3 regions of the Kitasatospora sp. NPDC098663 genome follow, and region 2 is predicted to be linked to each of the others. Evidence: riboswitches for the same ligand, from Rfam matches in the RefSeq annotation. Region 2 holds a riboswitch; each other region holds the start of a gene.
What was found. A riboswitch is a leader RNA that binds a small molecule or an ion and turns the genes downstream of it on or off. The one in region 2 is predicted to bind thiamine pyrophosphate.

Region 1: it holds a riboswitch for thiamine pyrophosphate, as region 2 does, so the genes downstream of both, thiO (glycine oxidase ThiO) here and ACIQVZ_RS02445 (purine-cytosine permease family protein) in region 2, are expected to answer to the same signal.
Region 3: it holds a riboswitch for thiamine pyrophosphate, as region 2 does, so the genes downstream of both, thiC (phosphomethylpyrimidine synthase ThiC) here and ACIQVZ_RS02445 (purine-cytosine permease family protein) in region 2, are expected to answer to the same signal.

Annotation. Positions count from the first base shown of each region.
Region 1 covers NZ_JBIWAP010000014.1:13,125-16,372, reverse strand. Annotated here, with positions in the region: gene thiE (thiamine phosphate synthase) at 1-111, opposite strand, end outside; gene ACIQVZ_RS17255 (Rv2175c family DNA-binding protein) at 111-476, opposite strand; gene ACIQVZ_RS17250 (NAD(P)/FAD-dependent oxidoreductase) at 519-1,727, opposite strand; TPP riboswitch at 1,812-1,924, shown strand; gene thiO (glycine oxidase ThiO) at 1,928-3,103, shown strand; gene thiS (sulfur carrier protein ThiS) at 3,100-3,248, shown strand, end outside.
Region 2 covers NZ_JBIWAP010000002.1:79,364-82,611, forward strand. Annotated here, with positions in the region: gene ACIQVZ_RS02440 (S1C family serine protease) at 1-1,450, opposite strand, end outside; TPP riboswitch at 1,694-1,841, shown strand; gene ACIQVZ_RS02445 (purine-cytosine permease family protein) at 1,834-3,248, shown strand, end outside.
Region 3 covers NZ_JBIWAP010000002.1:302,603-305,850, reverse strand. Annotated here, with positions in the region: gene thiC (phosphomethylpyrimidine synthase ThiC) at 1-1,577, opposite strand, end outside; TPP riboswitch at 1,573-1,707, opposite strand; gene ACIQVZ_RS03420 (DUF5326 family protein) at 1,847-2,047, opposite strand; gene tenA (thiaminase II) at 2,264-2,932, opposite strand; gene ACIQVZ_RS03410 (cupin domain-containing protein) at 3,031-3,248, opposite strand, start outside.

The DNA of each region.
Region 1 (3,248 bases), on a different contig from region 2:
CGCCAGCGCCGCGTCCAGGAACTGGGCGAGGTCGCCCTGCTCCCGGCGGGCGTCGGTGCACAGGTACAGCCGGGCGTCGGCCAGCCGCCGGCGCGGTGCGTCCGCCGCCATCAGATCAGCATCGCCTGGGCGCGCCGCTTGACCTCGGTGCCGCGGTTCTCCTGCAGCGCCTGGATCGGGCTGCCGGGCAGCGACGGGTCCTCGGTGAAGAGCCACTCCAGGATCTCCACGTCGTTGTACCCGCAGTCGCGCAGCACGGTCAGGGTGCCGGACAGGTGCTTGACCAGCCCCTGGCCGTCGATGAACGCCGCAGGGACCTGCAGCGACTTGTTGGGGCCCCGCCGGACGGCGATCAGCCCGCCGCTGCGGACCAGGTCGCGCACCTCGGTGACACGCACCCCCCACTGCTCCGAGATGTCGGGCAGGTACATCCACTCGGAAACCAGGGCTTCGATCTTGCTTTCAATCTCACTCACGCCACCAGACTGCCACCTCCACAGCCCCCCGCGCACCAGCCGCTACCCCGCGACCGCCGACTTCAGCGGCACCGAGGGGTCCGCCGCACGGGCCCGGTCCAGCGCGGTACCGCGCTCGATCAGCCGGCGGCCCTGGGTCAGGTCGCGCGGCCGGTCGACGGCCAGCAGCGCGCTCGGCACCCCGTCGCGCAGCCAGAGCACCGTCCAGGAGGCGTCCTGCGGGCCGCCGCGCCACAGCAGTTCGTCGCCCTCGGCGTGCCGCCCCGCGTACTGGACCATCCGCCCGAACTGCTCCGACCAGAAGTACGGCACCGGGTCGTACGGCGGCGCGTCCGCGCCGAGGACGGCGGCCGCCACGGCCTCGCCGGACTGCAACGCGTGGTCCCAGTGCTGGACGGCCAGCCGGGCGCCGGAGCGGGCGGACGGGTAGCTGACGCAGTCCCCGGCCGCGAAGACGCCGGGCAGGCCGGTGCGCAGCCGTTCGTCGACCAGGACGGCGCCGGTGCCGTCCAGCTCGACGCCGGAACCGGCCAGCCAGCCCGTCGCGGGCCGGGCGCCGACGCCGACCACGACCTCGTCGGCGGGCAGGTGCGAGCCGTCCGCCAGCAGCACCGCGCCCTCCTCGACGGCGGCCACGCCGACCCCGCAGCGCAGGTCGACGCCGGCCTCGGCGTACCAGGCGGCCATCGCCGAACCGACCTCGGCCGGCAGCGCGCCGGGGACGGGCGCCGGGCCCGCCTCGACCACCGTCACCTCGCAGCCGGCCGCGCGGGCGGCGGTGGACACCTCGGCGCCGATCCAGCCCGCGCCGACCAGCACCAGCCGCAGGCCGGGCCGCAGCAGGGCGCGCAGCGCCAGCGCGTCGTCCAGGGTGTGCAACAGGTGCGCGCGCTCGGCGCCGGGCAGGGCGCGCGGGGTGGCGCCGGTGGCGATCACCAGGGCGTCGTACCGGAGGTCACCGGCGTCGGTGTGCAGCACGCCGGGGGTGAGGCCGGTGGCGCGGCGGCCGGTGAGCAGTTCGACGCCCAGGTGCGGGAAGTCGATGTCCAGGGTGGTGGCGTCGGCCTTGCCGAGCAGCACGTCCTTGGAGAGCGGCGGCCGGTCGTACGGCGCGTGCGGCTCCTCCCCGACCAGCGTGATCCGCCCCCGCCAGCCGCCCTGCCGCAGCTTCAGGGCGCACTGCGCCCCGGCCAGCCCGGCCCCGACGACGACCACCCGATCCGTTCCGTTCAGCTCTGCCACGCCCGTCACTGTACTCAGCGCCCTGCCGGGGCCACCGGCCCGTCCACCCCGCGTACGGGCCTTCGGCCGGGCCCGCCCCCGGCGTTATGGTGGGGGCACCATCACGGGAGCCCGGCGTACCGGGCTGAGAGGCGGGCTGGCACGGCCCGCGACCGTCCGAACCTGATCCGGGTCATTCCGGCGAAGGGAGAAGAGCAGCCTTGTCACGCTTGCCCGAGGAAACCCACGCCGACGTGCTGGTGATCGGCGGGGGCGTCATCGGCCTCGCCGTCGCCTGGCGCGCCGCGCAGCGCGGGCTGAGGAACATCGTCGTGGTCGACCCCTCCCCCGGCGGCGGGGCGGCCGGGGTCGCGGCCGGGATGCTCGCCCCGGTCACCGAGCTGCAGTACGGGGAGGAGCCGCTGCTGCGCCTCGGCATGGCCTCCAACCAGCGGTACGGGGACTTCGCCGCCGAGCTCACCGAGGCGAGCGGCGGCCTGGACACCGGGTACCGCCGGTGCGGCACGATCGCCGTCGCGCTGGACTCCGACGACCGCGAGGAACTGCGCGAGCTGCACGCCTTCCACCAGCGGCTCGGCCTGGACTCGTCCTGGCTGACCGGCCGGGAGGCCCGCAGGTTGGAGCCGATGCTCGCCCCCGGCGTGCGCGGCGGCCTGCACGTCGCGGACGACCACCAGGTGGATCCGCGCCGGCTGCTGACCGCCCTGGTGGCCGCCTGCGAGCTCGCCGGGGTCGTGCTCCACCGGGCCGAGGCCGTCGGGCTGCTGGTCGAGGGCGGCCGCGCGGTCGGCGCCCGGCTCGGCACCGGCGAGACCCCGAGGGCCGACCAGGTGGTGCTCGCGGCCGGCCCGCACAGCCACCGGCTGCCCGGGCTGCCGGAGGGCGTACTGCCGGCCGTCCGCCCGGTGAAGGGGCAGATCCTGCGGCTGCGGATCCCCGAGGCGTACCGGCCGTTCCTGTCCCGCAACGTGCGCGCGGTGGTGCGCGGACAGCACCTGTACCTGGTGCCCCGGGAGAACGGCGAGCTGGTGATCGGCGCGACCACCGAGGAGCAGGGCTACGACACCACCGTCACCGCCGGCGGGGTGTACGAACTGCTGCGCGACGCCCACGAGTTGGTGCCGGGCATCACCGAACTCCCGCTGCTGGAGACCTCGGCCGGGCTGCGGCCCGGCTCGCCGGACAACGCCCCGCTGCTGGGCCCGACCGCGCTGCCCGGGCTGGTCGCCGCCACCGGCCACTACCGCAACGGCGTGCTGCTCACCCCGGTGACCGCCGACCTGCTCGCCGAGTACCTGGCGACCGGCGAACTCCCCGAGCTCGCACAGCCGTTCACACCCACCCGGTTCTCCCCCGACCGCTCCACCGCGAAGGCCTCCGCATGACCGAGATCGCACCACCCCAGACCGCACCGGCCCAGGCCGCACCGACCCGGCCCGCACCGGCCGAGATCGGGCTGACCGTCAACGGCGAGCCCCGCCGGGTGTCCGCCACGACCACCCTCGCGGAGGTGGTGGCCACCCTCAGCGC
Region 2 (3,248 bases):
TGCCGATCACCGAGCCGCTGGAGTCGAGCAGCGGGCCGCCGGAGTTGCCGGGGTTGATGGAGGCGTCGGTCTGCAGCGCGTTCATGTAGGAGGACTGGCCGCCGGTCTCGTCGCCGGAGGCGACCGGGCGGTCCTTGGCGCTGACGATGCCGCTGGTGACGGTCGACTCCAGGCCGTACGGCGCACCGATCGCGACGGTGGCGTCACCGACGTTGACCTTGTCGGAGTCGGCCAGCGGAAGCGGGGCCAGCTTGCTCTTCGGCGGGTTGTCGATCTTGACCACGGCGACGTCGTAGCCCTCGGCGTGGCCCAGCACGGACGCGTTGTAGGACGTGCCGTCGGCGAACTTGACGGTCAGTTTGCCGCCGTTGAGGGTCGGCGCGACCACGTGGTTGTTGGTGAGGATGTGGCCCTCGGTGTCGAAGACGAAGCCGGTGCCGGTGCCGGACTCGCCGTTGCCCTGCGCCTTGATGGTGACGACGCTGGGCAGCGCCTTCTGCGCGATGCCGGCGATCGAACCGGGGGCGGGCTCGTTCTTCTGGGTGTTGCTGGCCTGGACGGTGGTGCTGCGGTGGTCGTCGGCGCTGTTGGTGCTGTCGTTGCGGTCCGCGACGGTCACGCCGAGCGCACCGCCGGCCACGCCGGCGACCAGCGCGACGGCGGCGATCAGGGCGACCAGGCCGCCGCCGCGCTTCTTGCGCGGGCCGCCGGGGCCGCCGGGGTAGTCGGCCGGGTAGCCGAGCGGTCCGGCCGGGCCGCCCGGGTAGCCCGCGCCGCCGCCGGCGTCGTGGGCGGCACCCCAGCCGCCGAGCGGCTGGCCGGCGCCGAACGGGTGGTGGCCGGGCGCGGGGTGCGCGGCGGGCGCGCCGGGGGCGGCCGGGGTGCCGTACGGGTCGTGCGGGCCGGCGGCGGGGACGCCGTGGGCCGGGGTGGCGTACGGGTTGGCGCCCGACGGCAGGGCCGGGCTCTCGGCGACGGGTGCGGCGGGTGCGGTGGGTGCCGCCGGCGCGGCCGGGACCGGCGGGGCGGGCGGCAGGACCGGCGGCGGCGCGTCGATGTAGCCGGCGGCGGCGTCGACCGGGGCGGCCGGCGCGTCGGCGACCGGCGCGGCCGGCGCGTCGGCGACCGGCGCGGCCGGCGCGTCGGCGACCGGCGCGGCCGGGGCCTGCGGGGCCGCCTCCGGCGCGGGGACCTTGGTGAAGGCCACGGTGGGCTGGTACCCCCCCTCGGCCGGAACACCATCGGCCGCGACGCCCTCCGTCGGCGCGGCCTCAGCCGGTGCGGCCTCGGCGGCCGGAGCGGCCCCGGGCTCGGGGACCCGGCCGAAGGCCAGTGTCGGCTGGTGCCCGCCCGAGGCGTGGCCGTCGGAAGCGGGAACAGCCGCCGCCTGGCCGCCCGAGGGCTGCTCCCCCTGCGGCCCGGTGGGCCCAACCTCGCGCTCGGTGCTCACGAACGACCTCCATAGCTGACAGAACCAAGGACCATAGTTTTTCGTACTGCCGATTCGATTGCCGTAAGGACCCCTCTGAATAACTCATAAGAATCCTTAGCCGCCGCCGACAGCCGGGCCGCCGACCAGGCTGTCCTGCGCCGACGACCGGAGGCTCCCCCACCTCCGCCGGGCGTCCCGCGATGCGGGCCGCACACCCCGTGGCCTTGGCGTTCACCCCCGGGCCGGTTAGCCTGTCGCTCACAACTGACACGCGGGAGCTTGGACCAACCAGGCTGAGAGTGCGCTGGTCGACCGTACGCCACGGGATCGTGGGCGGACCGTCGAGGGGGCGCAGACCGCCGGAACCTGTCCGGGTAATGCCGGCGTAGGGAGTATCGGCCATGTCGCCTGCTTCGCCATCCTCTTCTTCGGGCGCGCCCGCGTCCAAGGGTTTCCCGGAACCGTCCCCGGCCGCTGACGGCGGTGACAGCGGGCGCACCGGCCCCACCGGCACGGCGACCGCCGTCCTGGACCGCCCGGAGCGTACCGAGGCGCCGCTCGTGCTGGACACCGAGCCGCCGCGCACGCTGCGCTTCCGGGACCACTTCGCGCTCTGGATGAACCTGGGCGTCAGCCTGATCGGCTTCTCCACCGCCGCGACCGTGCTCGGCGCCAAGGGCAGCGAGCTGTCGCTGGCCGCCGCGGTGACCGCGATCGTGGCCGGCACCGTGGTCGGCACCGCGATGCTCGGCGTGGCCGCGCTGATCGGGGCCCGTACCGGCGCGCCCGCGATGGCGAACCTGCGCGGGCTGTTCGGCACCCGGCTGTCGTACGTCCCGACGGTGCTGAACATCGTCCAGTGCGTCGGCTGGGGCGTGTTCGAGCTGCTGACGATCGCGGCGGGCGCGCAGACCGTCGCCCACACCGACGGCTACCGCTGGCTGTTCGTGCTCCTGGCGGGAGCGCTGACCACCGCGCTGACCATCTGGCCGCTGGGCTCGATCGCGGTGCTGCGCCGCTTCGTGGCCGGTGCGGTCGCCGTCGCGATGGTGTACTTCACCGTCCAACTGGGCCGCCAGGGGGTGCCCGACCCGGGCGCCGGCAACTGGCACGGCTTCCTGGGCGCCACCGACGCGATGATCGCGGTGTCGATCTCCTTCGTCCCGCTGGCCGCCGACTACACCCGGCACTCGCGCACCGCGCGCTCGGCGTTCTGGGGCAGCTTCTCCGGCTACACGATCGCCCAGGTCTGGTGCTACGTGCTCGGCCTGATGGCGCTGCTGCAGTCCGGCGGCGACCCGAACAGGATCTTCGACTCCTTCCTCGGCGTCTGGGCCGGCTGGCTGTTCCTGCTGGTGCTGGTGCTGCGCGAGACGGACCAGTCCTTCGCCAACGTGTACTCGACCGCGATGTCGGTGCAGAACCTGCTGCCGAAGGTGGACCGCCGGGTGCTGACCGGCGGGATCGGCCTGCTGATCACCGTGCTGGCGCTGCAGATCGACAAGTTCACCGACACCTACACCAACTTCCTCGGCCTGATCGGCTCGGTCTTCGTGCCGCTGCTGGCGGTGCTGGCGGTCGACTACTTCTTCGGCGCCGGCCGGTACGGCTGGAACCTCTCCGCCGACGCGCCCTCGCGCCGCCTGATGCTGCTGCCGTGGGTGCTGGGCTTCGCGGTCTACCAGTTCATCGCGCCGACCGCGGTGGCCGGCTGGTGGACGGACTTCTGGACCTCCGCCCAGGACGCCCTGCACTTCACCCCGCAGGAGTGGACGTCCGCCTCGCTGTTCGCCTTCCTGGTGCCGGCCCTGGTCAC
Region 3 (3,248 bases), 220 kb from region 2:
GCGTCGGACAGGGCGTCGTCCCAGTCCTGGGCGCCAGGGTGGCCCTTGGCGAGGTCGGCGGCGTGGGCGGCGATCTTGTAGGTGATCACGCCGGTCTTGACGTCGTCGCGGTTGGGCAGGCCCAGGTGCTCCTTGGGCGTGACGTAGCAGAGCATCGCGGTGCCCCACCAGGCGATCATCGCGGCGCCGATGCCCGAGGTGATGTGGTCGTAGCCGGGGGCGACGTCGGTGGTGAGCGGGCCGAGGGTGTAGAACGGCGCCTCGTCGCAGATCTCCTGCTGGAGATCCATGTTCTCCTTGATCTTGTGCATCGGGACGTGGCCCGGGCCCTCGATCATCACCTGGACGTCGCGCTCGCGGGCGATCCGGCCGAGTTCGCCGAGGGTCTGCAGTTCGGCGAACTGCGCCTCGTCGTTGGCGTCCGCGATGGAGCCGGGGCGCAGGCCGTCGCCGAGCGAGAAGGTGACGTCGTAGCGCGCGAGGATGTCGCAGAGCTCCTCGAAGTTGCTGTAGAGGAAGTTCTCCTGGTGGTGCGCCAGGCACCAGGCGGCCATGATCGAGCCGCCGCGCGAGACGATGCCGGTCTTGCGGCGGGCGGTCAGCGGGACGTACCGGAGCAGCACGCCGGCGTGGACGGTCATGTAGTCGACGCCCTGCTCGCACTGCTCGATGACGGTGTCCCGGTACACCTCCCAGCTCAGGTCCTCGGCCTTGCCGTCGACCTTCTCCAGGGCCTGGTAGAGCGGCACGGTGCCGATCGGCACGGGGGAGTTGCGCAGGATCCACTCGCGGGTGGTGTGGATGTTGCGGCCGGTGGAGAGGTCCATGACGGTGTCGGCGCCCCACCGGGTGGCCCAGGTCATCTTCTCCACCTCCTCCTCGATCGAGGAGGTGACGGCGGAGTTGCCGATGTTGGCGTTGATCTTCACCAGGAAGTTGGTGCCGATGATCGCCGGCTCCACCTCGGGGTGGTTCACGTTGACCGGGATGACGGCCCGGCCGCGGGCCACCTCGGCCCGCACGTACTCGGGGGCGAGGCCCTCGCGCAGCGCCACGAACTCCATCTCGGGGGTGACCACGCCCCGCTTGGCGTAGGCGAGTTGGGTGACGGCGGCACCGCCGCGGCCGCGCAGCGGGCGGCGCGGGCGGCCCGGGAAGACGGCGTCCAGGTTGCGCAGGTTCCCGCCGCGCGGCGAGGTGTGCTTGATCCCGTCGTCCTCGGGGCGCGCCTCGCGGCCGTCGTACTCCTCGACGTCGCCGCGCTGGCGGATCCAGGCGTCGCGCAGGGCGGGCAGGCCGCGCCGCACGTCGGGTTCGTAGGCCTGGTCGGTGTACGGGCCGGAGGTGTCGTACAGCGGGACGGTCCTGCCGTTGGTGAGCTGCACCTCGCGGTACGGGACCCGCAGGTCGGGCCGGGACCCTTCGCGGTAGGCCTTGCGCCAGGCCGGGGTGGGGTAGCCGGTGCCGGCGCTGGTGACGGTGGCGGTGGCGGCCTCGCCGGCCTCGGTGCCGCTGTTCCCGGTGCCACTGTTCCCGGTGCTGCGGGCAGGCTGCGGCTGTGCTTCGAACGTGGTCATCTGACCTCATACTCCCTACGCCGGCATTACCCGGTCAGGTTCCTGCGGTCGACGCAGCCGTCGGTCCGTCCGTCGACGTCCCGGTCAGCGCCCTCTCAGCCCGGTGCTCCGAGCTCCCGCGTCGGCAGGCGGTGTTGCCTGCACATGACGCCCAACACCGTAGCGAGCCGATCGCCGCAGGTCCAGCACGCCCCAGCAGGCCGGACGTCGCGCCGGGAACGCCGAAGGCCCGGCCCCCCGTCCAGGGGGGCCGGGCCTCGGGCGGTTGCTCAGCCCTTGGCGGCCTTCTTCACCAGGACCACCACGGCGGCGGCGATGCCGGCGACGACCAGCACCTTGATCATGATGCTCAGCAGGGCGCCGACGACGCCGAAGACGAATCCCAGGATGTTCCAGAGCAGCACCAGGACCAGCACCGGGATGACGATGTTCCGCACCCAGGAGGGCAGCGACTTCCAGAGCTCAGCCATGACCGTTCCTTCTCTCCCCGTGGGGTCGGCTGCCGTCCGGTGCCGCATCCCGCTTGCTTTCGGTACTTCGATCGTACGGGGACACGAGTGCCGGAACGAGGCCTGTCGGCCCGGAGAGAACCCCTAGATCACCCCGACCCGGGGCCCCGGGGAGACCCGGGTGCCGGCCTCGGGGACGACCCCCGGGAAGGGCCCCGCACCCCCTGCGGCCAGCGGTCAGACCGGCCAGCGCTCGCCGCGCCAGGCGGCGTCCCAGAACATCCACTCGTAGCGCGAGGTGGTCGTGAAGTGCTCGACGACCCGGCGCCGTTCGGCCGGGGAGATCTCCTCGCCGAGGCGGTCGGTGAGCGCCAGCACCCGGCGGACGACGGACTGGAACGCCTCGTCGCCGTAGGTGGCGATCCACTTGGCGTACAGCGGGTCGGGGGAGCCCTGGGCGAGCAGCGCCTCGCCGACCCGGGCGTAGATCCAGTAGCAGGGCAGCACCGCGCCGACGGCCTCGGCGAAGGAGCCGCCGTAGACGGTGGCCAGCAGGTAGCTGGTGTAGGCCCGGGTGGTGGGCAGCACCGGTTCGGCGGCGGCCTGCTCGGCGCTGCCGCCGAAGGCGGTCAGGAACTCGGCATGCATGCCCTGTTCCGCGGCCAGCGCGCCGACCGCGTCGTCGGCGAAGGCCCGCACGTCCTCCTCGCCGGGCGCCTTGGCGGCGCAGACGGCGAGCGCGCGGGCGTAGTCGCGCAGGTAGTGCGAGTCCTGGACGACGAAGTGGCGGAAGGCCGCACGCGGCAGGGTGCCGTCGGTGAGGCCGCCGATGAAGGGGTGGGCGAGGATCTCGGCGTACACCGGCTCGATGGCCGCCCAGAGTTCTTCCGTCAGGCTCTTGCTCATGCCCAGGACCCTAGACCGTCCGTCCCCGGTCGGGCCCGGTCGGTCCCCTGCCAGTTCCCGGCCAGTCCCCGGTCGGTTCCCGATCGATCCGCGGGCGGTCAGCCCTCGGGCGGGGAGAACACCACCAGGACCCGGAGCTCCTCGGTGACGTGGTGGAAGCGGTGCGGGGTGCCGGCCGGGACGTAGGCGACGGTGCCGCGCCCGACTGTGGCGGTCTCGGCGCCGACGGTCAGTTCGGCGCGGCCGCTGATCACCTGGTAGATCTCGTCCTGGTCGTGCGCGGTCTGCGGGTCGGTGTCGCCGGGGGAGAGCGCGT